DNA from 3 places in the Streptomyces sp. ITFR-6 genome. Region 2 is predicted to be linked to each of the others. Evidence: riboswitches for the same ligand, from Rfam matches in the RefSeq annotation. Region 2 holds a riboswitch; each other region holds the start of a gene.
The links. A riboswitch is a leader RNA that binds a small molecule or an ion and turns the genes downstream of it on or off. The one in region 2 is predicted to bind S-adenosylmethionine.

Region 1 (7,215 bases), 2.6 Mb from region 2:
CAGTTCCTCGGTGAACTTCTCGATGTCGGGCCTGAGGGCCTCCAGCCGGCGGGGGGTGAGCGCCTGGGAGGTCTTGGTGCGCAGCCGCCGGTGCTCGGCGCCGTCCACGGTGAACATGGACGGCCCGGCGTCGATCATGCCGATGAGCGGCCACGCGTGCGTCACCTCGCCGCTCTTCCACAGTCCCCAGGCGTCGAGATCCTTCACCAGCCTCGGGTCGACCAGGAGTTGACGGGCGTCGGCGTGCCGGGTGATCGTCCGGGCGGGTACGCCGAGCAGCTCGATCCTGGCCAGCCGGCCGGCCTCACGCAGCCTCGCGGTCTCACCGTCCAGGTCCTGGACCATGGGGTCGATGACGACGGTCCCGCCGTCCGGGGCAGCAGCGTGCGCAGCGGCGTGAGGGCAGTTCACGAGAGGTCTCCTGTCGTACGAACGGGGGTGAACCGAACGGGCAGCGCGGTGGTACCGCGCAGGAACGCGGAGGGCCGTCGCACCAGATCCGCGACGGGGACCCGGAGCTCCAGGTCGGGCAGGCGGTCGAGCAGCACCTCGATGCCGGTACGCGCGATGGTCTCCGCGATCTCCTGGGCGGGGAAGGGGCACCGGTACTCGCCGTGGCTGAAGGCGAGATGCGCGCCGTTGCCGCCCTGGCCCGAGGAGCCGCCGCCGGTCAGGCTCTGCCGGATCAGCGGATCGGTGTTGGCGGCGCCGAGCCCGAGCAGCAGCATGTCCCCCGCCCTGATCGGCCGTCCGCCGAGCCGGGTGTCGCGGGCGGCCCAGCGTCCGGCGAGGATCTGCGTCGGCCCGTCCTCCCAGAGCACCTCGTTCATGGCCTCGGCCACGCTGCGCCGGCCGCCCGCCATGGACTGCGCGAACTCGTCCTCCGTGAGCATCAGCCGCAGTGAGTTGCTGATCCAGTCGGCGGTGGTCAGGTGCCCGGCGGCCGTGATGGCCATCAGGTCGAGCATGTACTCCTCATCGGTGAAGGCCTCGGGGAACGCGAGCATCCGGGAGGTCACGTCGTCGCCGGGTGCGGCACGCTTCGCGGCGACGAGTCGCGCCATGTGTTCCCCGAACCGCAGATGGGCCTCCTGCGCGCCCGGACCGCCGTCGGCCAGGTCCTTGAGCACGTGGGCGATGGCGCCGCCCTCGTCGTCGGGGAATCCGACCAGCCTCGCGAGGACCAGGACCGGAAGGGGCTCGCAGAAGTCGGCGACGAGATCGGCCGTGCCCCGGCTGCACACGGCGTCGATCAGCCGGTCGGCCAACTGCTCGCAGTGGCTGCGGATCTCGAACGGGTCGGCTCCTTCGAGGGCGGGTCCGACCATCCGGGCGTGCCGCCGGTGCTCGTCGCCCGCGCTGAAGTAGATGGACGGCAGCGGCCGCCCGACCATGGGCAGCAACGGCCAGTCCTGCGGGATGTGCTCCCACTGGTTCCAGAGGCCGACGTCGCGCGGGAACAGCTCACCGTCACTGGTGACCTGATGGAGTTCCCGGTAGCCGATGACCAGCCAGGCGGGGAACCCGCCCGGCAGCTCGACGGGGACGACCGGCCCGTGGTCCCGCCGCATGGCGCGATAGACGGCTCGCGGCTCGGTCTGGAACGAGGGCCCGCTGAGGGGTACGGGGCCGGGACCCGCGTGCGCGGGGCACTCCGAAGGAGGTGAGACGGACTCGGGCTCTGCGGAGGAAGGGCGCGTCATCGTCCTGACTTCTGTGGCGGCAGTGTCACGCGTCACGATCGTGCGGTCAACGCACGCCCACTATAAGGATTTTATGTGACACCACAGCAGCCAATGACGATCAAATATGCACCCAACACAGAGCAACCGGTCGACATCTCACGACAATTGACGACCGAATCCGGCACCGCCTCCAGGTGCCGACGCGGTACGGCGACGCGGCTACGAGCGCACGGGACCCGGGCCGCCGCACAGCTCCCCTGCCTCGAAGGCGACGTTGACGAGTCCGGCGACCCGGTCGGCACCGGTCACGAGCTTCAGCGCATGCCACTTGGAGAGCCAGTACACGCGTCCCCGGTGACCGGCGAGGGTCTCCCGCAGCCCGTCCGGAGCATGCGTCCACACCCTCGGAAGGGCGCCCGCGTAGTCGAACGCGGCCCGCAGACCGACCCAGCCGTCGTCCCGGACATCGTCCGCGGTCAGCAGTATCTCGACGGCCTGACCAGGCTCCTGCCGGCACTTCTTGGCGTGGATCCAGTGCACTTGGTGGCCTGCGGCGTACCGCTCGCAGTTCCCGCTCCGCACGGAGCCGTGCTCGGGGAGATGACGCAGCATGGTGAGTCCCGCCTTCCGGGGATGATGGACCCCGAGCGCTCTGCACCGCGGTCCGCTGTTCCCCGCACCTCGCGCACGGGGCAGGTCGTCACCCGGAGCACCCGCAGCGGAGCGGGGTGCCGTCCAGCAAGCCGGGGCTGCGCACTGGAACTCATGACCCGGCAAAAACCCTAACGCACCGAGCGGGCGCGCCCGGACACGCGGGACCGCTCAACCGACGGGCGGTCAGGGACGCACAGGAACGGGCCGGACCCGACCCCGTGCGCCCCCGCCTCTCCCCCGACGGCGGTCCGGCTTCCGTTCAGCCGCCCGTGCCGCCCCGTGCCGCCCCGTCAGCCGGTGACCAGGCCCGGGTCACTCGTTCCGGCCTCACCCGTCTCGACGTGTCCGGCGAACCGGCGGAGGAACGTGGCGTCCGCGTCCGAGACCACCTCGATGTCGTACCAGCGCTTGCTTCCGCGCAGGTCAACGGTGTGCTGCACGGTCGCGCCGGACCGCACCGCGAAGGTCTGCGTACCGCCGCCGTAGGCGTCCGCGTTGCGCACGGTCAGCTGGACCGTCTCCGTACCGGCATGGCTGAGAGTCAGGTCGAGAGCTCCGCTCACCGCGTGATGACGCGCCGTCACCTCCGGACCGGCCGCCTTGCCGGGCCCCCTGAAGGTCCGCAGGAAACCGTTCGGACCGTGCACGGTGAGGTCGGTCACGCCGCTGGAGTAGGCCGTGTTCCAGCTGTCGGAGAGCGACTTGCCCGCCTCTGTGGTGTAGGTCCAGGGCCCGTCACCGCGGTTGGCGGACGTCACCAGGAACTGCGCTCCGGCCTCGTCCCCGCCACTGAAGGTGAGCTGGTACTTCCCGGTGCCCGGGTCTGCCGCCCCGTCCACGAGCGGCGCGTACCGCAGTGGCCGGGTGGGCCGCGTCCCGGACTCCTGCTTCGGCACGCTGCCGGAGACCGGCGGCACCGGAACGTAGTCGGGGTGCCGGTCCCCGTCCGGCGGCGCGTATCCGTCCGTGGAGGGCAGCGAGGCGGGCGCGGTGTCCGTCGTACGGAAGTCGAAGGCCGAGGTGAGATCGCCGCAGACAGCGCGCCGCCAGGGCGAGATGTTGGGCTCGTGCACACCGAAGCGCTCTTCCATGAACCGGATGACGGAGGTGTGGTCGAAGACCTCCGAACACGCGAACCCGCCGGTGCTCCACGGGGACACGACCGTCATGGGCACGCGCTGACCGAGCCCGTACGGACCGGCCGCGTACCGGGTGTCGCCGGGGAAGTGGTCGGCGGAGGTGTCCACGGTGGACAGCCCCTGCGCCGCGCCGGACGGCACGAACGGCGGCACGACGTGGTCGAAGAAGCCGTCGTTCTCGTCGTAGGTGACGAAGAGGGCGGTCCGGCCCCAGACCTCGGGGTCCGAGGTCAGTGCGTCGAGCACCTGCGAGATGTACCAGGCACCGTAGTTGGCGGGCCAGTTGGGGTGCTCGCTGTAGGCCTCGGGCGAGACGACCCAGGAGATCTTGGGGAGCGTCCCGGCCCGGACATCGGCCCTCAGGTCGTCGAGGAGCCCGTCCCCGTTCTTGACGTCGGTCCCGGTGCGCGCCTTGTCGAAGAGGGGATCGCCGGGCTTGGCGTCACGGTAACTGTTGAAGTAGAGAAGCGAGTTGTCGCCGTACGTCCCCCGGTAAGCGTCGTCGATCCACCCCCAGGAACCGGCGGCGTCGAGCCCGTCACCGATGTCCTGGTAGACCTTCCACGACACCCCGGCCTCCTCCAGCCGCTCGGGGTAGGTCTTCCAGCCGTACCCCGCCTCGTCGTTGCCGAGCACGGGACCGCCGCCGGTGCCGTCGTTTCCGGTGTACCCGCTCCACAGGTAGTAGCGGTTCGGGTCGGTCGAGCCGAGGAACGAGCAGTGGTAGGCATCGCAGACGGTGAACGCGTCGGCGAGGGCGTAGTGGAACGGGATGTCCTCACGTGTCAGGTGGGCCATCGTCGTGGCGGTCTTGGCGGGCACCCACTGGTCGTACGCGCCCTTGTTCAGCGCCCGGTGCCCACCGGCCCAGTCGTGGTTCAGGTCCTGGAGGAACTGCAGCCCGAGGTCGTCGGCGGGCGGCCTGAACGGCAGCACCTCCTTGCCGGCCAGATCCTTCTGGTGCCAGACCGGCTTTCCGCCGGGCAGCGTGACCGGACGCGGGTCACCGAAGCCGCGCACACCCTTCATCGTGCCGAAGTAGTGGTCGAAGGAACGGTTCTCCTGCATCAGTACGACGATGTGCTCGACGTCCTGGAGCGTGCCCGTACGACCCTTCGCGGGCAGTGAGGCGGCGCGGGCGATGCTGCTCGACAGCGTACTGAAGGCAACCGTGCCTCCGGCGAGTTGCAGGAGGCGGCGACGGTTGAGATCTGCCATGAGTGGGGGCCTCTGTGGGGTGAGGAAACATAAGGGCGAAAACGACAGGAGTGTTCCAGAACCGACGGTCCGGTGGAAGACCCGTGCGGTGTGCACACGGTGTCCTTCGGCCGAACACCCGGCGACGAGGCGTGTCACTACCCGGGCGGGACGCGGCGGACGCCCCCTACGCGGCCCGGAATCCCGCACCGTCGAAACCGCGCCGCCCTGGGGGTTGTCCCCCGGGGTCCCCTGGGGGACAACCCCCAGGAAGGGCGGTGAGAAACCGGGTCGTGGGGAGGACGCCGGGTCCGTAGGTTCTGGGTTGAGATATTCGTACCGCACCACACAGTCCCCGGAGGAATCCCGTGACCGCCGCCCCACCCCGTCAGCCGACGCGCACGACCCACGCCCTTGTCGCGGCATTCGTGCGCTTCGTGGTCTGCGGCGGCGGGGTCGGGGTCGCCTCCAGCGGTGTGCTGGTGCTGCTCGACGACCGGATGCCGCTGGCCCTGGCGAACGCGCTGGTGACCGTGGTGTCCACGGTGATAGCCACCGAGCTGCACAGCCGGGTGTCGTTCCGCAGCGAACGCCGGGGGTGGGGCGTGCACCTCCAGTCCGGGCTGACCGTCGCCGTCAGCTACGCCTTCACGACCGGGGCGCTGCTCTGTCTGTACGCGTTCCGCTCCGAGCCGTCGGCCCTGGTCGAGCAGACTGTGTACCTTTCGGCGTCGGCGCTGGCCGGGGTCGGGCGGTTCGCCCTGCTGCGGGTGGTGGTCTTCGGGGACCGGAAGGCCGGCACGGCCCCCGGCCCGGTGCTCGGGAAGACGTCCGTGGCGATGGCCGCCTGACCGGGCGCCGGCCGGGCCGATTGGATATCGTGACTGGTCGGCCGGGCAGTCGCGCGGCCCATGGGCCGAGTGGGGGCGCGGGTGACACAAGGGCGGGCCGGATGGCTGCGAGTGCCGGTCGGGGACGGTGCCGTGCGGTGGGCCACCCGCGGGAAGTGCCTGCGGGTGCTGGTCGTCGTGCACAACGTGACCTCCGCCACCCGGCTCCTGGACGTGCTGCCGCTCTTCGACGGCGATCTGCGGATCCAGCTCCTCGCCACCTGCCCGGAGTCCTCGGCGTTCTCGGCCGGCACGGCCGAGCTCCTCGCCGGGACCGGAGTGCCGGTGCTGCCGTGGGAACAGGCCCTCGAAACACCGGTGGACCTGGCCGTCTCCGCCAGCTTCGGTGGCCAACTGGAGCGCCTGGCAAGCAAGTTGGCCATTCTCTCGCATGGTGTCGGATACACTAAGAAGCTGGCGACACCGAACACCGAACACCGAACACCGAACACCGAACACCGGCGCAGGAGCGGAGCCCGGCCCCGTGCCCGTATTCGGACAGGCTCCGCAGTGGGTCCTGGCGGACGGTGTACCCATCGCGGACGCTCTCGTCCTCTCCCATCCCGAGCAGTGCGACCGGCTGCGCGCCTCGTGTCCCGAGGCAGCGCCGACCGCTGTGCTCGCCGGTGACCCCTGCTTCGACCGCGCACTCGCCGCCCGCCCCTACCGCGAGCGTTTCCGCCGGGCTCTCGGGGTACGGGCCGGGCAACGGCTGATCGTCCTCAACTCCACGTGGAATCCGGCGTCGTTCTTCGGGGACGGCGGCGCGGGCGGCGACGACCTCCTGCCCGCGTTGCTGCCCCGGCTCGCAGGCGAGTTCCCCGTGGACGAGTACCGCTTCGCCGCCGTCCTGCACCCCAATATCTGGCACGGGCACGGCCCCGGCCAGGTCCGGGCCTGGCTCGACCGGGCGCGGCGCTGCGGGCTGGTGCTGATCGATCCGCTGGAGGGGTGGCGGCAGGCGCTGGTGGCGGCCGACGCGGTGGTCGGGGACCACGGGTCCGTCACCTTCTACGCGGCGGCGCTCGGCACTCCGGTGCTGCTGGCCGCTGCTCCGCTGGACGAACTCGATCCCGGGGCACCGATCTCCGACTTCATGCGGGTGGCGCCCCGGCTGGACCCCGGTGCGCCGCTGCGCGGGCAGATCGACCGGCTCGTGAAGCACCACCGGCCGCTGCCGGGGCCCGCCGAGTACACGACCTCCGTACCGGGTGAGGCCGCGGTCCGGCTGCGGTCCCTCTTCTATTCGATGATGGGTGCGGCGGAGCCGGAGTGGGCCGCCTCGCTGGAGCCGTTGCCGCTGCCCGGCCACGAGCCGGTGTCCGTCACGGCACCCCTCCACGTGCAGACCCGGGTGACGCGGCCGGGCGAGGTCTCGATGACCCGTTGGGCGGGGTCACCGCCCTCGGCCGAGTACGCGGGCGGCGACGCGCACGTCGCCGTGCACGAGGACACCCGCGACGTGGACGGGCTGGAGCTGGCCGACGTCGTCTTCCGGGACGGCCGGCCCGGCGATCCCCGGTTCGGGTCTCCGGCGGTCTGGACGGCCGAGGTGCTGCACCGCCACCCCGGCTGTGCGCTGGCCGCCTTCACCGTCGGCCCGTCCGAGTGTGTCGTCCGGCCGAGGGGCGGCCGGCTGCTCAGCCTGAC
Region 2 (7,215 bases):
AGAACCTGGGCGGCGGGCTGGGCGGCGGACTGGGGGGCGTGCTCGGAGACCATGCGCGGAATCTAGCCCGATCCCGAACCGTCCAAACGTGCGTGCGGCCGCGGGCCGTCCCGGCCGACGCGTCAGCCGGTACTCAGGCGGCGCGGCGCGAGACGTACTCCTCGATCTCGCGCATCGGCGGCCGCTCCTCGGTGTCCACCGGGTAGGTCTGCGGCACGAAGCCGCTCTCGCCGCGCTCGAACTGCGTCAGCTCGGGGCGCACCAGATGGCCCCGTGAGAGCCGCAGCGAAGCGGTCCGGTAGATGGCCGCCGCCATCCGGCCGAGCGCCCGGCCGTCCTGGTGGCGGTGTTTGCGGACGCCGACATCGACCTGGGCCAGCGCGTCCAGGCCGACCGTGTGCAGGGCGTCGACGAGCAGCCCCAGCTCCACCCCGTAGCCGACCGGGAACGGCAGCTGTTCGAGCAGCGACCGGCGTACGGCGTACTCGCCGCCCAGCGGCTGGACGAAGCCGGCCAGCTGCGGCCAGTGCAGATTGAGCAGCGGCCGTGCCACCAGCTCGGTGACCCGCCCGCCCTGGCCCGCGGTCTCCCCGAGCGGACGGTCGTACATCGCCTTGACGAACTGCACGGAGGGGTCGGTCAGCAGCGGGCCGACGATGCCGGAGACGAAATCGGCCGAGAAGTCCTTCAGGTCCGCGTCGATGAAGCAGACGATGTCACCGCCGGTCACCAGCAGTGACCGCCACAGCACCTCGCCCTTGCCGGGGACGGCCGGCAGCCGGGGCAGGATCGCGTTCCGGTGGATCACCCGGGCGCCCGCCCGGCGGGCGACCTCCGCGGTGTCGTCGGTGGAGCCGGAGTCGATCACCACGAGTTCGTCGACCAGCCGGACCTTCTCCATGAGCTCGCGCCGGATCGTCCGGACGATGTCCCCGACCGTCGCCGCCTCGTTGAGCGCGGGCAGGACGACACTCACGCTCCCCCGGCGCGGGTCGCCGCCCCGGGCGGCCATGAGCTGCTCCAGCGGGCGGTCGGCGCACGACCAGGAACGCCTGGTCAGCCAGCGTTCGACCTCTTCCAGCACGGTCGATACTCCCTGTATGTGATCCATCTCGCGGTTCGGACGACTATCTCAACAGTCCGGTGCTTCGGTTACAGTCTGAACAACGCAGATGGCCGTGGCATGCCGGGGTCCATCCGCCGATAAACGCCTGGATCGATGGTCCAGTGCCATAGCGCTCATCCAGAGGGACAGAGGGAACGGCCCGTTGAAGTCCCGGCAACCATCCCGCCGACCGCGAGGTCAGGTGGGGACGGTGCCAATTCCGTCTTGTGGCGAAATGCGTCACAAGGAAGATGAGGAGAAAGGGCCTCGCCATCATGGCTGTTCAGACTGTTGCAGCAACCACCGAATCTTCCGTGGACCTCGGTCCCGCCGCGGCACTTTCCTGCCGCGAGTGCGGAGAACGATTCCCGCTCGGTCCCCTTTTCGCCTGTGCGACCTGTTTCGGGCCGCTCGAAGTGGCGTACGACCTGCCGACCGGCTCCCCGGACGAGCTGAAGAAGCGCATCGAGGCCGGACCCGACAACATCTGGCGCTACGCGCCGCTGCTGCCGGTGCCCGCCGATGTCGCGGACAAGCCCAACATCAACCCCGGCTTCACCAAGCTGGTCAAGGCCGACAACCTCGCCCGTGAGCTGGGCGTCACCGGCGGCCTGTACGTCAAGGACGACTCCGGCAACCCGACGCACTCCTTCAAGGACCGCGTCGTCGCGATCGCCGTCGAGGCCGCCCGCGCCTTCGGTTTCACCACGCTCTCCTGCTCCTCGACCGGCAACCTGGCCGGTGCGGTGGGCGCCGCCGCGGCCCGCGCCGGTCTGCGCTCGTGCGTGTTCATCCCGCACGACCTGGAGCAGGGCAAGGTCGTCATGGCCGCGGTGTACGGCGGTGAGCTGGTCGGTATCGAGGGCAATTACGACGACGTCAACCGGTTCTGCTCGGAGCTCATCGGAGACCCGCTCGGGGAGGGCTGGGGCTTCGTCAACGTCAACCTCCGCCCGTACTACGGCGAGGGCTCCAAGACGCTCGCGTACGAGATCTGCGAGCAGCTCGGCTGGCGGCTGCCCGACCAGATCGTCATCCCGATCGCCTCCGGCTCGCAGCTCACGAAGATCGACAAGGGCCTCCAGGAGCTGATCAAGCTCGGCCTGGTCGAGGACAAGCCGTACAAGATCTTCGGTGCCCAGGCCGAGGGCTGCTCGCCGGTCTCCGCCGCCTTCAAGGCCGGTCACGACGTGGTCCGCCCGCAGAAGCCGAACACGATCGCCAAGTCCCTCGCCATCGGCAACCCGGCCGACGGCCCCTACGTCCTGGACATCGCCCGCCGTACGGGTGGCGCGGTGGACGACGTGAACGACGAGCAGGTCGTCGACGCGATCAAGCTCCTGGCGCGCACCGAGGGCATCTTCGCCGAGACCGCGGGCGGTGTGACGGTCGGCGTGACGAAGAAGCTGATCGAGGCCGGCCTGCTCGACCCGACGCTCACCACCGTCGTCCTGAACACCGGGGACGGCCTCAAGACGCTGGACGCGGTGGCCGCCACCTCGCAGGCGACGGCGACGATCCGTCCGAGCCTGGACGCTTTCCGCGCCGCCGGCCTCGGCACCGCCGGCTGATCCCACCCGAGACTCCAGGAAGGGCACCCACCATGAGCGTCAAGGTCCGTATCCCCACCATCCTCCGCACCTACACGGGCGGCCAGGCCGAGGTCCCGGCAGAGGGCGCGACCCTCTCCCAGGTCATCGAGTCCCTGGAGAAGGACCACCCGGGCATCGCCGCCCGCGTCCTGGACGACCAGGGCAAGCTGCGCCGCTTCGTCAACGTGTACGTCAACGACGACGACGTGCGCTTCGAAGGCGGCCTGGAAGCGCTCACCCCGGACGGCGCGGGAGTCTCGATCATCCCGGCCGTCGCCGGCGGCTGCTGACCCCGGGGACCCTGGCGGTCCCACTGCGCCGAGTCACCTGGATTGCCCTCTCCGCGACAGAAGCGGAGGGGGCAATTCTGCATGGTTGAGCGCGGTAGAGTGTGGGAAGTCCCCTTCGCTGCCCGTGCCCCCCGCATATGAGAATGCGCCTGGCCACGACAAGATGCAGCCAAAGTACCTGAGCTTCTTGCGCCATAAGTCGCCTTTGCCTGGCCCGACTTGCCCTGGAATCTCATGAATTCCTCATATTCGGGTGATCGGCGCGCCTGAGAATTTTCGTCCGATTGACCTGTTGCAGAGGGCAGTTGGGCAGATACATTCGGCCGCGGTCGACGCGTTCCGGCGCACGCACCCTCTCCTGTCGGAGGGTGGGTTCTGACCCGGGCCCGCGAAGTGCGGTCCTGTGCAAGGGCCAGTAATAGGGGAGTTAGGCATGGCTCAGGGCACCGTCAAGTGGTTCAACGCGGAGAAGGGGTACGGCTTCATCGCGGTCGACGGTGGTGCGGATGTTTTCGTCCACTACAGCGCGATCCAGATGGACGGATACCGCACCCTCGAAGAGGGTCAGCGAGTTGAATTCGAAATCTCGCAGGGCCAGAAGGGGCCGCAGGCGGACATGGTCAAGCTCGCTGTCGGCTGAGCTCGGCGCGGTCGGCCAACGACACTACTCACGCACGGAGGGCCCGTACCCCCAGGGGTACGGGCCCTCCGTGCGTCCCGAGCCACTCCCCGAGAGGGGAGGCGCTTGCACTCTCGGGGGTCGAGTGCTAATCATTGGGCTTAGCACTCTCCGGGTGAGAGTGACAGAAACTTGGACCGGGCCGGTGAGGCCCGCAGGTCTGCCGGGGCAAGGAACCGGCAGACGGCAGGCCGTCCGTCGCGGGCGCCACTCGGTCCGGAGAATCCACCCCTGTCCGGGAGGACCACTTCATATGGCCAAGATCATCGCGTTCGACGAGGAGGCCCGGCGCGGTCTTGAGCGCGGCATGAACCAGCTCGCCGACGCCGTCAAGGTCACCCTCGGCCCCAAGGGCCGCAACGTCGTCCTTGAGAAGAAGTGGGGCGCCCCCACGATCACCAACGATGGTGTTTCCATCGCCAAGGAGATCGAGCTGGAGGACCCGTACGAGAAGATCGGTGCGGAGCTGGTCAAGGAGGTCGCCAAGAAGACGGACGACGTCGCCGGCGACGGTACGACCACCGCCACCGTTCTCGCCCAGGCACTCGTCCGCGAGGGTCTGCGCAACGTGGCCGCGGGTGCCAACCCGATGGCTCTCAAGCGGGGCATCGAGAAGGCCGTCGAGGCCGTCTCCGCCGCCCTCCTGGAGCAGGCCAAGGACGTGGAGACCAAGGAGCAGATCGCTTCGACCGCCTCCATCTCCGCCGCTGACACCCAGATCGGCGAGCTCATCGCCGAGGCCATGGACAAGGTCGGCAAGGAAGGCGTCATCACCGTCGAGGAGTCCCAGACCTTCGGGCTGGAGCTTGAGCTCACCGAGGGTATGCGCTTCGACAAGGGCTACATCTCGGCGTACTTCGCCACGGACATGGAGCGCATGGAGTCGTCCCTCGACGACCCGTACATCCTGATCGTGAACTCGAAGATCAGCAACGTGAAGGACCTCCTTCCGCTGCTGGAGAAGGTCATGCAGTCCGGCAAGCCGCTGCTGATCATCGCTGAGGACGTCGAGGGCGAGGCCCTGTCGACGTTGGTCGTCAACAAGATCCGCGGCACCTTCAAGTCCGTCGCCGTCAAGGCCCCGGGCTTCGGTGACCGCCGCAAGGCCATGCTCGGCGACATCGCCATCCTGACCGGTGGCACCGTCATCTCCGAGGAGGTCGGCCTCAAGCTGGAGAACGCCGGTCTCGACCTGCTCGGCCGCGCCCGCAAGGTCGTCATCACCAAGGACGAGACGACGATCGTCGACGGCGCCGGTGACAGCGACCAGGTCCAGGGCCGCGTCAACCAGATCCGTGCCGAGATCGAGAACTCCGACTCGGACTACGACCGCGAGAAGCTCCAGGAGCGCCTCGCGAAGCTGGCCGGCGGCGTGGCCGTCATCAAGGCCGGTGCCGCCACCGAGGTCGAGCTCAAGGAGCGCAAGCACCGCATCGAGGACGCGGTGCGCAACGCCAAGGCCGCCGTCGAGGAGGGCATCGTCGCCGGTGGTGGCGTGGCTCTGCTCCAGGCCTCGGCCGTCTTCGAGAAGCTGGAGCTCTCGGGTGACGAGGCGACCGGCGCCAACGCCGTCAAGCTGGCGCTGGAGGCCCCGCTCAAGCAGATCGCCGTCAACGGTGGTCTTGAGGGTGGAGTCGTCGTCGAGAAGGTGCGCAACCTGCCGATCGGTCACGGCCTCAACGCCGCGTCCGGCGAGTACGTCGACATGATCGCCGAGGGCATCATCGACCCGGCGAAGGTCACGCGCTCCGCCCTGCAGAACGCCGCGTCCATCGCCGCGCTCTTCCTCACCACAGAGGCCGTCATCGCCGACAAGCCGGAGAAGGCCGCTGCCGCGGGCGCTCCGGGCGGCATGCCGGGCGGTGACATGGACTTCTGATCCTCACGGATCGGTAGCTCCTGCACAGCTGTAACGACACCGGCCCCCGGGGATTCTTCCCCGGGGGCCGGTGTCGTTGCGGGCCCTACGGGGTGAACACCATCTCCGGGAAGCGCGCCGACGGTCCGTCCAGCAGGCAGTCGTCGTGACCGCGCAGCCACCGCCCGAAGAACGACGCCGCGTACGCCCGGCTCGCGGCCGCCGCCCGGTCGGGCCGTACCGTCCCGACCGCCTCGGCCAGTCCGCCGTCCTGCTCCGCGCTCTGCCGGGCCAGCTGCGGCAGCAGCAACTCGGCGTCGGTGTAGGAGGCGTGGCGCGAGCCGGTCAGGGTGACGTCGGCCCGCCAGCCCCGGGTGTTCTTCCAGAACGCCGCCCAGGACGGCTGCTGCCGGTAGTCGCCGGATCCCTCACCGGCCGTCCCCATCAGGAGCAGCGGCCGGTCAAGACCGTCCGTGGCCACCGTGCTCAGCCGGCTGCCGTCCGGCACCTCGCCGCCCACGTAGTCCATCTGCCCGTCCATGTTGATGCCCGCCCTGACCCGCCGGTCGTCGTGCATCGTCTGGGCCGCGGTGAAGCCGCCCGCGGAGTGGCCGAACATGCCGGTCCGCCGCAGATCGAGTACGTTGCCGAAGCGCGTCCGGTTCAGTTCCGGGAGCCGGTCGAGCACGAACCGGGTGTCGGCGACCCGGACGGCCATGATCTTGCGCAGCAGGGCGCTGAGCACGTCCGGATCGCTGGGCGGCGCCCCGTCGAAGATCCGCATGGTGGCGAGGCGCCCGTCGGGGAACTCCACCTCGGTCGCCTCGTAGGTGTGGTCGATCGTGACGACGGTGTACCCGTGGCTCGCCAGATCGTCCACCAGGGCGGTGTTCCAGGTGCGCGGGTCGCCCAGCCTGCCGGAGTACAGCACGACGGGCAGCCGGCCCGCCCGCGCGGCGACCGGGGCGTCGCGGCGGGCGTGGCTGAGCGTGGCGCCCCAGTCGACGGACCCGGGCGCCATCCCCAGGTTCAGGGCGGCGGCCCCCTCCGCTCCGCCGAAGTGCGCGGCGGCCGCGGCCGTCATCTGCGGCTCCCGCCGCCCGGAGCCGCCGGGCGCGGCCGGGTAGCGGACGCTGATCATCAGCTCGCGGCGCGCGGTGGTCCCGGGCAGCCAGGGCTCCGCGCGTGAGGGGTCGACGAGGTGGTGCACGGTGCAGCCGACCTCGAACGGTCCGGTGGGCCGGGGCAGCCGCGCGGTCGGCAGGGTGGCCGGCAGCGCGGTGCGGGTCCGCCGGCCGCCGGCCGCGTAGGACGGGATGGCGCCGGTGGCCGGCAGAGCGGACGCGGCGAGGGCGGCGGTGAGGACCTGCCGGCGGTTGTGAGTGCGAGTACGCGGGACTGCGGACACCTGGGACTGCCCGTTCGGGCGGCGCCGCGCGGCACGGCTCATGTGTCGCGTGGTGCGCGGTACGTGTGCGAACACCTCCACGATGCCCCGCGCGGCCCGCCCCGCGCGTGATACCCAGGTGCTCATTCGGCGGCGTGGCGGCTGGCACCGGGGTAGGGGATGGGGGGCTGCCACGGCGGCCGGTGGGACGAAATTCCGGGTCGGCCACTGAACGCGCGTGGCAGGATCGGGCCCATGCCGATGGACGCGTCGCTGCTCGTAGCCCGGGGGCTGTGGGAGGAAC
Region 3 (7,215 bases), 2.8 Mb from region 2:
CCTCGTGCTGCCAGATAAGGATCTTCGCGGTGCGCCGTCGAACTGCGGATGTCCTACCGCAACCCTACGGCCTCACCGCATACCACCGGCACGGCGAGGCACTCTGTCCCGTTCCCTCCGCTTGCGTCATGCTCTGTTCATGATCGATCGGCGGGCTGCGGCCGGCAGACTTCTGCGGGCGGCCACCTCGGGCGGGCCGCCGGTCACCTACGCCCTCATCGCGCTGTGCTGCGTGGTCTTCGCGATCAGCCCGCTCTCCGGGCTCGCCCCGGTGTACGGCAGCGCGGACGCGCTGCTGTCCGCCCAGGCCGGGTACTTCGAGCGCTGGGGCGTGATCCCGAGCGAGCTGTGGGACGGCTCCGCACACGCCCTGATCACCCCGCTCACCGCGCTCTTCGTGCACGGCAGCCGGCTGCACCTGCTCGGCAACATACTGTTCCTGTACGTGTTCGGAGCGATGGCCGAGGAGCGCATGGGCCACACCGAGTTCGCGTTCTTCTACCTGGGCTGCGGCTACCTCGCGCTGCTCGCCTACGCGGCCGCGCACGCCACCTCCGACCAGACGCTCGTCGGCGCCTCCGGGGCGATCTCGGCGGTACTGGGCGCCTTCCTCTACCTCTTCCCGCGGGCCAGGGTCACCAGCGTGTTCCCGTTCCTGCTCTTCCTCCCGCTGCGCTTCCCCGCCTGGATCGTGCTGATCTTCTGGTTCGTGCTCCAGTGGCTGGCCGCGGAGGGCGCGGGCAGCGGCCCCGGCGTCGCCTATCTCGCCCATGTGGTCGGCTTCGCCGTCGGGTTCCTCTACGCCTGGGGGCGCTACCGGGGTAACGCTAGAGTGAGATCTCCAGCCACGGCCACCGAGGGAGAAAGCCAGCCGTGATCACCGCGATCGTGCTCATCAAAACCAGCGTGGACCGGATTCCCGAGATCGCCGAGGCCGTCGCGGCACTGGACAGCGTCAGCGAGGTCTTCTCGGTCACCGGTACGTACGACCTGATCGCCATGGTCCGGGTGGCCAAGCACGACGATCTCGCCGACGTCATCCCCGGCCGGATCAGCAAGATCCCCGGCGTCGAGGCGACCGACACCCATGTGGCGTTCCGTACGTACTCGCAGCACGACCTGGAGGCGGCCTTCGCCATCGGCCTGGACGGCTGACCTAGGCAAACGCGTTCGGCCGGGTACGGAACAGCTTCCGTACCCGGCCGAACGCGTTGCGGCTCAGTGCTGGGCGGTGCCCCGGTCCGGGACGCAGCGGCCGTCCTCGGTGCGGTACTTCCACTGGGCGCCCTCGCTCACCAGCTCCTTGACCGCCCGCACGAAGCGCTCGATGTGCTCGTCCGGCGTACCGGCGCCGAAGCTGACCCGGATCGCGTTGAGCGACTTCTCGCCCGGCTCGGCCTCCGGCGCGCCGCACTCGCCGACGTCCTGCGGGTCGCTGCCGAGCAGGGTGCGCACCAGCGGGTGGGCGCAGAACAGACCGTCGCGCACCCCGATGCCGTACTCGGCGGAGAGCGCCGCGGCGAAGTGCGAGCTGTTCCAGCCCTCCACCACGAACGAGATGACGCCGACGCGCGGGGCGTCGTCACCGAAGAGCGAGAGCACCTTGACCTCGGGGACCTCCGCCAGCCCGGCCCGGACCTCGGAGACGAGCTGCTGCTCGCGGGCGACCAGGCTGTCGAACCCGGCCTCGGTGAGCGCCTTGCAGGCGGCGGCGATGGAGTAGACGCCAATGACGTTGGGCGAGCCGGCCTCGTGGCGGGCGGCGGTGGTGTGCCACTCGACGTCCACCCCGCCGTCGGTGCGCCGGGCGACCTTGCGGGAGGCGCCACCGCCGGCCAGGTAGGGCTCGGCGTCGCGCAGCCAGTCGGAGCGGCCGGCCAGCACGCCGGAGCCGAAGGGCGCGTACAGCTTGTGGCCGGAGAAGGCGACCCAGTCGACGTCCAGTTCGCTGATGTCGACGGGGTGGTGCGGGGCGAGCTGGGCCGCGTCGAGCACGATGCGGGCGCCGTGGGCGTGCGCGGCGGCGGCGAGCTCCTTGACCGGCCACAGCTCACCGGTGACGTTGGAGGCACCGGTGACGCAGACCAGCGCGGGACCGTAGGGATCGCGGTCCGCGAGCGCCCGCTCAAGCGTGGCAACGGCCTGGGCCGGGGTGCGCGGGGCGTTCAGGTAGGTCACCCGGGCGTCGCGCCAGGGCAGCAGCGACGCGTGGTGCTCGGTCTCGAAGACGAACACCTGGCAGTCGGCGGGCAACGCGGCGGCCAGCAGGTTGAGCGAGTCGGTCGTCGACCGGGTGAAGATCACCTGGTCGCCCTCGCGGCAGCCGAGGAACTCCGCGACGGTCACCCGGCTGGACTCGAAGAGGTCCGTGGAGAGCTGCGAGAGGTAGCCGGCACCGCGGTGGACGCTGCCGTAGTACGGCGCGTACGCGGCGACGTCGTCCCACACCCGCTGCAGGGCCGGGGCGCTGGCGGCGTAGTCGAGCGCGGCGTAGGTGACCTCACCGCCGGTCACCAGCGGAACCGTCACATCCTTGCCCAGAACGGGCAGCGGGGCACAAATGGACTGGTCGGCGGCAGCGGTGAAGACAGACATGACGAACTCCCGTAACAGGCAGGCGAACTCCGCGTGCCTGCGGATACGCGGCAGCACGGAAGAAGAAGAAAGGGTGTGCGGAGGAGGGCCGAAAAGCCCTATCGCATTCGCTTGCTCACAGAGGCTCCCTGAGGACCAGGACCCCACGGGTGGACATCTCACGATGTCGAGGGGTCCGCGCTTGCCGCAGACCTCGCTGCCTACGGCCTGGTCTTCACCCGGGGCACCCCGCCACGGACGGAGGGTTGCCGGACAGCGGGCCGGGGCCGTAGTCGCTGTCACTCATGACCTGCCCAGCATCTTGCCATACGCGCGGGAACGCGCAAGGCGCAGTCCATGATCTGGACTGCGCCCCTCTTCGCCGCTCCATGCGTTCAGGCGTTGCTGGCCTTGACCCATCTCTCCAGCGCGCGCCCGGCGGACCCGGAGTCGATGGACTCGGCGGCCTTCGCCATACCGGCGGTGAGCTGCTCCTCAAGGGTGCCCTCCCCCGGGTCCAGCGCGACCAGCGCCGCCGCCGCGTTGAGCAGCACGGCGTCCCGTACGGGCCCCGTCTCACCGGCCAGCAGCCGGCGGGCCACATCGGCGTTGTACGAGGCGTCCGCGCCGCGCAGCGCCTCGACCGGCACCAGGTCCAGGCCGACGTCGCGCGGGTCGAAGGCCTGCTCGCGCACGACGCCGTCGCGGGCCGTCCAGACCCTGGAGGTCGCGGTGGTGGTCAGCTCGTCCAGGCCGTCGTCGCCGCGGAAGACCAGCGCGGAGTTGCCGCGCTCCGCGAGGACGCCCGCGACGATGGGCGCCATCCGCGGGTCGGCGACGCCGATGGCCTGGGAGCGCACCTGGGCCGGGTTGGTGAGCGGGCCCAGGATGTTGAAGGTGGTCGGTGCGCCGAGCTCGGCCCGCGCCTTCGCGGCGTACCGCAGGGCGGGGTGGAACTTCACCGCGAAGCAGAAGGTGATGCCCGCCTCCTCCGCCACCTCGACGACGCGCTGCGGCGCCAGATCCAGGTTGACGCCGAGCTTGCCCAGTACGTCGGAGGAGCCGCTGGCCGAGGAGGAGGCGCGGTTGCCGTGCTTGACGACCTTGGCGCCCGCCCCGGCCAGCACGATCGCGGACATGGTGGAGATGTTGACCGTCTTGGCCATGTCGCCGCCGGTGCCGACGATGTCGACCGTGCGGCCGGGCACGTGGATCGTGGTGGCGTGCTCGTACATCGCACGGACCAGACCGGTGACCTCCCCGACGGTCTCGCCCTTGGCGCGCAGGGCCACCGCGAAGCCGGCGATCTGCACGTCGGTCGCCTCGCCGCTCATGATGCGGTCCATCGCCCACGCGGTGTCGTCCGCGCTCAGGTCCTCGCCGCGCATCAGCTGGGTCAGCACGCCGGGCCAGGTACGAGCCGCCACGCTGTCGCCGCCGACCGGGGTCACAACGTTCATGGTCCGCTCCTGGGGTCCACAGCCGATACAGGGATGCGACCACCCTATCGAGCGCCGGGGACAGCGAAGAGCCCCGTCCATCGTATGGATGGGCGGGGCTCCTGCTGTGGCGATCAGTTCAGGTGATCAGTGGTGGCCGTGGCCCTCGGTGATCTCCTTGTACTCCTCGGGGGACGCCTTGGCGATCTGGCTGTTCTCGCCGTAGAAGCTCTTGCTGAGCTTGGCCCGCGTCCTCTCGATCGGCGACACCTTGCGCTTGACGCCGTTCTCGTCGACCAGCGGGCCGAGTTCGACCGGCGCGTACTGCTCGTGCGCGGTGAGGGTGTGCAGCTGCCCCTGCGACAGCGGCTCGTGGACCTCGACGAACTCACCGTGCGGCAGGCGCTTGATGAGCCCGGACTCGCGCCCGTGCAGCACCTTCTCCTTGTCCCGGCGCTGAAGGCCGAGGCAGATCCGCTTGGTCGCGATGAACGCGAGGACCGGTCCGACGAAGAAGAAGATCCGGACGAACCACGAGATGGAGTTCAGCGACAGGTGGAAGTGCGTGGCCCAGAGGTCGTTACCGCCGCCCACCAGGCCGATGAAGTACACCGTGATCCACGCCACGCCGAAGGCCGTACGCGTCGGGGCGTTGCGCGGGCGGTCCAGGATGTGGTGCTCGCGCTTGTCCCCGGTGACCCAGGACTCGATGAACGGGTACATCGCGATCGCGCCCAGGATGAGCCCGAAGAGCACCAGGGGGATGAGCACGCCCAGGACGAGCGTATGACCCCAGAGGTTGATCTCCCAGCCCGGCATCACTCGGACGAGACCCTCGGCGAAGCCCATGTACCAGTCGGGCTGGGCGCCGGTGGACACCTGGTCCGGGCGGTACGGGCCGATGGCCCAGATCGGGTTGATCGAGGCGATGCCCGCGATGACGGCGATGACACCGAAGACCAGGAAGAAGAAGCCTCCGGCCTTCGCCATGTACACCGGCAGCAGCGGCATGCCCACGACGTTCTTGTTGGTCCGGCCGGGACCCGCGAACTGCGTGTGCTTGTGGTAGAAGACCAGGATGAGGTGGCCCACCAGCAGCCCGAGCATGATGCCCGGCAGCAGCAGGATGTGCACCGAGTAGAACCGCGCGACGAAGTCGCCGCCCGGGAACTCCCCGCCGAACAGGAACATCGAGATGTAGGTGCCGACGATCGGCATCGACAGGATCGCGCCCTGGGTGAAGCGGACACCCGTACCCGAGAGCAGGTCGTCCGGGAGCGAGTAGCCGGTGAAGCCGGTGAACATACCGAGCACGAACAGCAGGAAGCCGAACAGCCAGTTGATCTCGCGCGGCTTGCGGAACGCGCCCGTGAAGAACACGCGCATCATGTGCACGAACATGCCGGCCAGGAAGATCAGCGCGGCCCAGTGGTGGATCTGCCGGACGAGCAGACCACCGCGGACGTCGAAGCTGATGTCCAGCGTCGAGGCGTAGGCCTCCGACATCCGGATGCCCTGCATGGGCTCGTACGGACCGTGGTAGACGGTCTCGGCCATGCTCGGGTGGAAGAACAGCGTCAGGTACACACCCGTGAGGATGATGATGATGAAGCTGTAGAGGCAGATCTCACCGAGCATGAAGGACCAGTGGTCCGGGAAGATCTTGCGCATGTTGGCCTTGGCCAGGGAGTAGATCCCGAGCCGGCCGTCCGCCCAGTCGGCCATCTTCTCACCGGCGGGCGCCTTGCGCTTCGTATCGGTCGCAGTACTCATCCGCGCTCCCAGAATGCAGGACCGACGGGCTCTTCGAAGTCACCGAGCGCCTCGAGGTTGCCCTCGCTGTTCACGCCGATCCGCAGCTGCGGGAGGGCGTGACCGGCCGGACCGAAGATGACGCGGGCGCCGTCGGAGAGGTCGAAGGTTGACTGGTGGCACGGGCAGAGCACGTGGTGCGTCTGCTGCTCGTACAGGCTGATCGGGCAGCCGACGTGGGTGCAGATCTTCGAGAAGGCCACGATGCCCTCGTGGGCCCACTCGCGCTCGCGCTTGTCCTTGATGTTGGACGGCTCGATGCGAATGATCATCAGCGCAGCCTTGGCGATCTGCGTCTGGAAGTCGTGTGCGTCCTCCTCCAGGCCCTCGGGCATGGCGAAGGTGAGCGAACCCACCGCGACGTCCTCGGGGCGGAGCGGCTCATTCGTGTTCATGTTGATGAGCTGCTTGCCCTTGGCCCACAGGGTCGAGCGGAGCTTCTTCTCCGGCAGCGGACCGAGGTCGCGCAGCAGCACCACACCGGCGAGCGGCACCAGGGCCAGCGCGCCGAACATCGTGTTGCGGATCAGCTTGCGCCGGCCGAACGCGGACTCCTCCGCACCGGCCGCGAAGTCCGCCAGGACCTTCGCCTTGACCTCGGGCTCGGCCGCGATGGCGTGCCGCTCGTCGGCGACCTCCACGTCCGACATCAGGGTGCGCGCCCAGTGGACGGCTCCCGCGCCGATCGCGAAGAGCGCCACGCCCAGGGTCAGACCCAGGGAGAAGTTGAGCGCGCTCACATGACCGAACGGGAAGATGTAGACGATCTGGTCGACCGGGAAGATGACGTAGGAGGCGATGAAGCCGACCGTCGCAAGCATGGACAGCGTGAACAAGAACGCGACCACGCGCTCGGACCGGTCCGCGGCCCGTTCGTCGATGTCCTGGATGCGCGGCTGGTGGGCCGGCAGCCCCGGGTCCGCGAACGGATCGTCCGCGCCCTCTACCGCGCCGTGCGCGGGGACCTGCTCTGCGGGCAGGTTCTCTTCTGGAATCTCTTGGCTACTCATGACTTCTTGGCCTTAGCGGTGTGGGCCGCGACCCAGATGGCAACTGCGATCAGTGCGCCGAGCCCGAAGATCCAGCCGAACAGACCCTCGCTGACCGGACCGAGGCCGCCCAGCTTGAGGCCACCGGGGCTCTCGGCCTGCGCGCTGTTCACGGTCCGGACGTACGCGATGATGTCCTTCTTCTGCTGATTGGGCATCGTCGTGTCGGGGAAGGACGGCATGCTCTGAGGACCGGTCTGCATGGCCTCGTACATGTGCTTCGGGTCCACGCCCTCAAGGCTGGGAGCGGACTTGCCCTTCGTCAGGGCACCGCCCTCGCCGGTGAAGTTGTGGCACTGAGCGCAGTTGGTACGGAACAGGTCGCCGCCCTTGGCCACGTC

Region 1: linked by a shared signal. The riboswitch ahead of RLT59_RS04075 (hypothetical protein) and the one ahead of thrC (threonine synthase) in region 2 are both predicted to bind S-adenosylmethionine.
Region 3: linked by a shared signal. The riboswitch ahead of RLT59_RS29115 (aminotransferase class V-fold PLP-dependent enzyme) and the one ahead of thrC (threonine synthase) in region 2 are both predicted to bind S-adenosylmethionine.

What each region holds. Positions count from the first base shown of each region.
Region 1 is NZ_CP134612.1:931,408-938,622, forward strand. It holds gene RLT59_RS04065 (cytochrome P450 family protein) at 1-411, opposite strand, end outside; gene RLT59_RS04070 (cytochrome P450) at 408-1,703, opposite strand; gene RLT59_RS04075 (hypothetical protein) at 1,905-2,297, opposite strand; SAM riboswitch class IV at 2,347-2,456, opposite strand; gene RLT59_RS04080 (phosphocholine-specific phospholipase C) at 2,630-4,696, opposite strand; gene RLT59_RS04085 (GtrA domain-containing protein) at 5,044-5,526, shown strand; gene RLT59_RS04090 (hypothetical protein) at 6,050-7,215, shown strand, end outside.
Region 2 is NZ_CP134612.1:3,565,088-3,572,302, reverse strand. It holds gene RLT59_RS16200 (alpha,alpha-trehalose-phosphate synthase (UDP-forming)) at 1-53, opposite strand, end outside; gene RLT59_RS16195 (glucosyl-3-phosphoglycerate synthase) at 134-1,084, opposite strand; SAM riboswitch class I at 1,237-1,363, shown strand; gene thrC (threonine synthase) at 1,381-2,676, shown strand; gene RLT59_RS16185 (MoaD/ThiS family protein) at 2,709-2,987, shown strand; gene RLT59_RS16180 (cold-shock protein) at 3,421-3,627, shown strand; gene groL (chaperonin GroEL) at 3,920-5,545, shown strand; gene RLT59_RS16170 (alpha/beta hydrolase family protein) at 5,631-6,974, opposite strand; gene RLT59_RS16165 (GNAT family N-acetyltransferase) at 7,167-7,215, shown strand, end outside.
Region 3 is NZ_CP134612.1:6,397,254-6,404,468, reverse strand. It holds gene RLT59_RS29125 (rhomboid family intramembrane serine protease) at 140-877, shown strand; gene RLT59_RS29120 (Lrp/AsnC family transcriptional regulator) at 874-1,155, shown strand; gene RLT59_RS29115 (aminotransferase class V-fold PLP-dependent enzyme) at 1,219-2,595, opposite strand; SAM riboswitch class IV at 2,768-2,885, opposite strand; gene trpD (anthranilate phosphoribosyltransferase) at 2,970-4,034, opposite strand; gene RLT59_RS29105 (cytochrome bc1 complex cytochrome b subunit) at 4,161-5,786, opposite strand; gene RLT59_RS29100 (cytochrome bc1 complex Rieske iron-sulfur subunit) at 5,783-6,835, opposite strand; gene RLT59_RS29095 (cytochrome bc1 complex diheme cytochrome c subunit) at 6,832-7,215, opposite strand, start outside.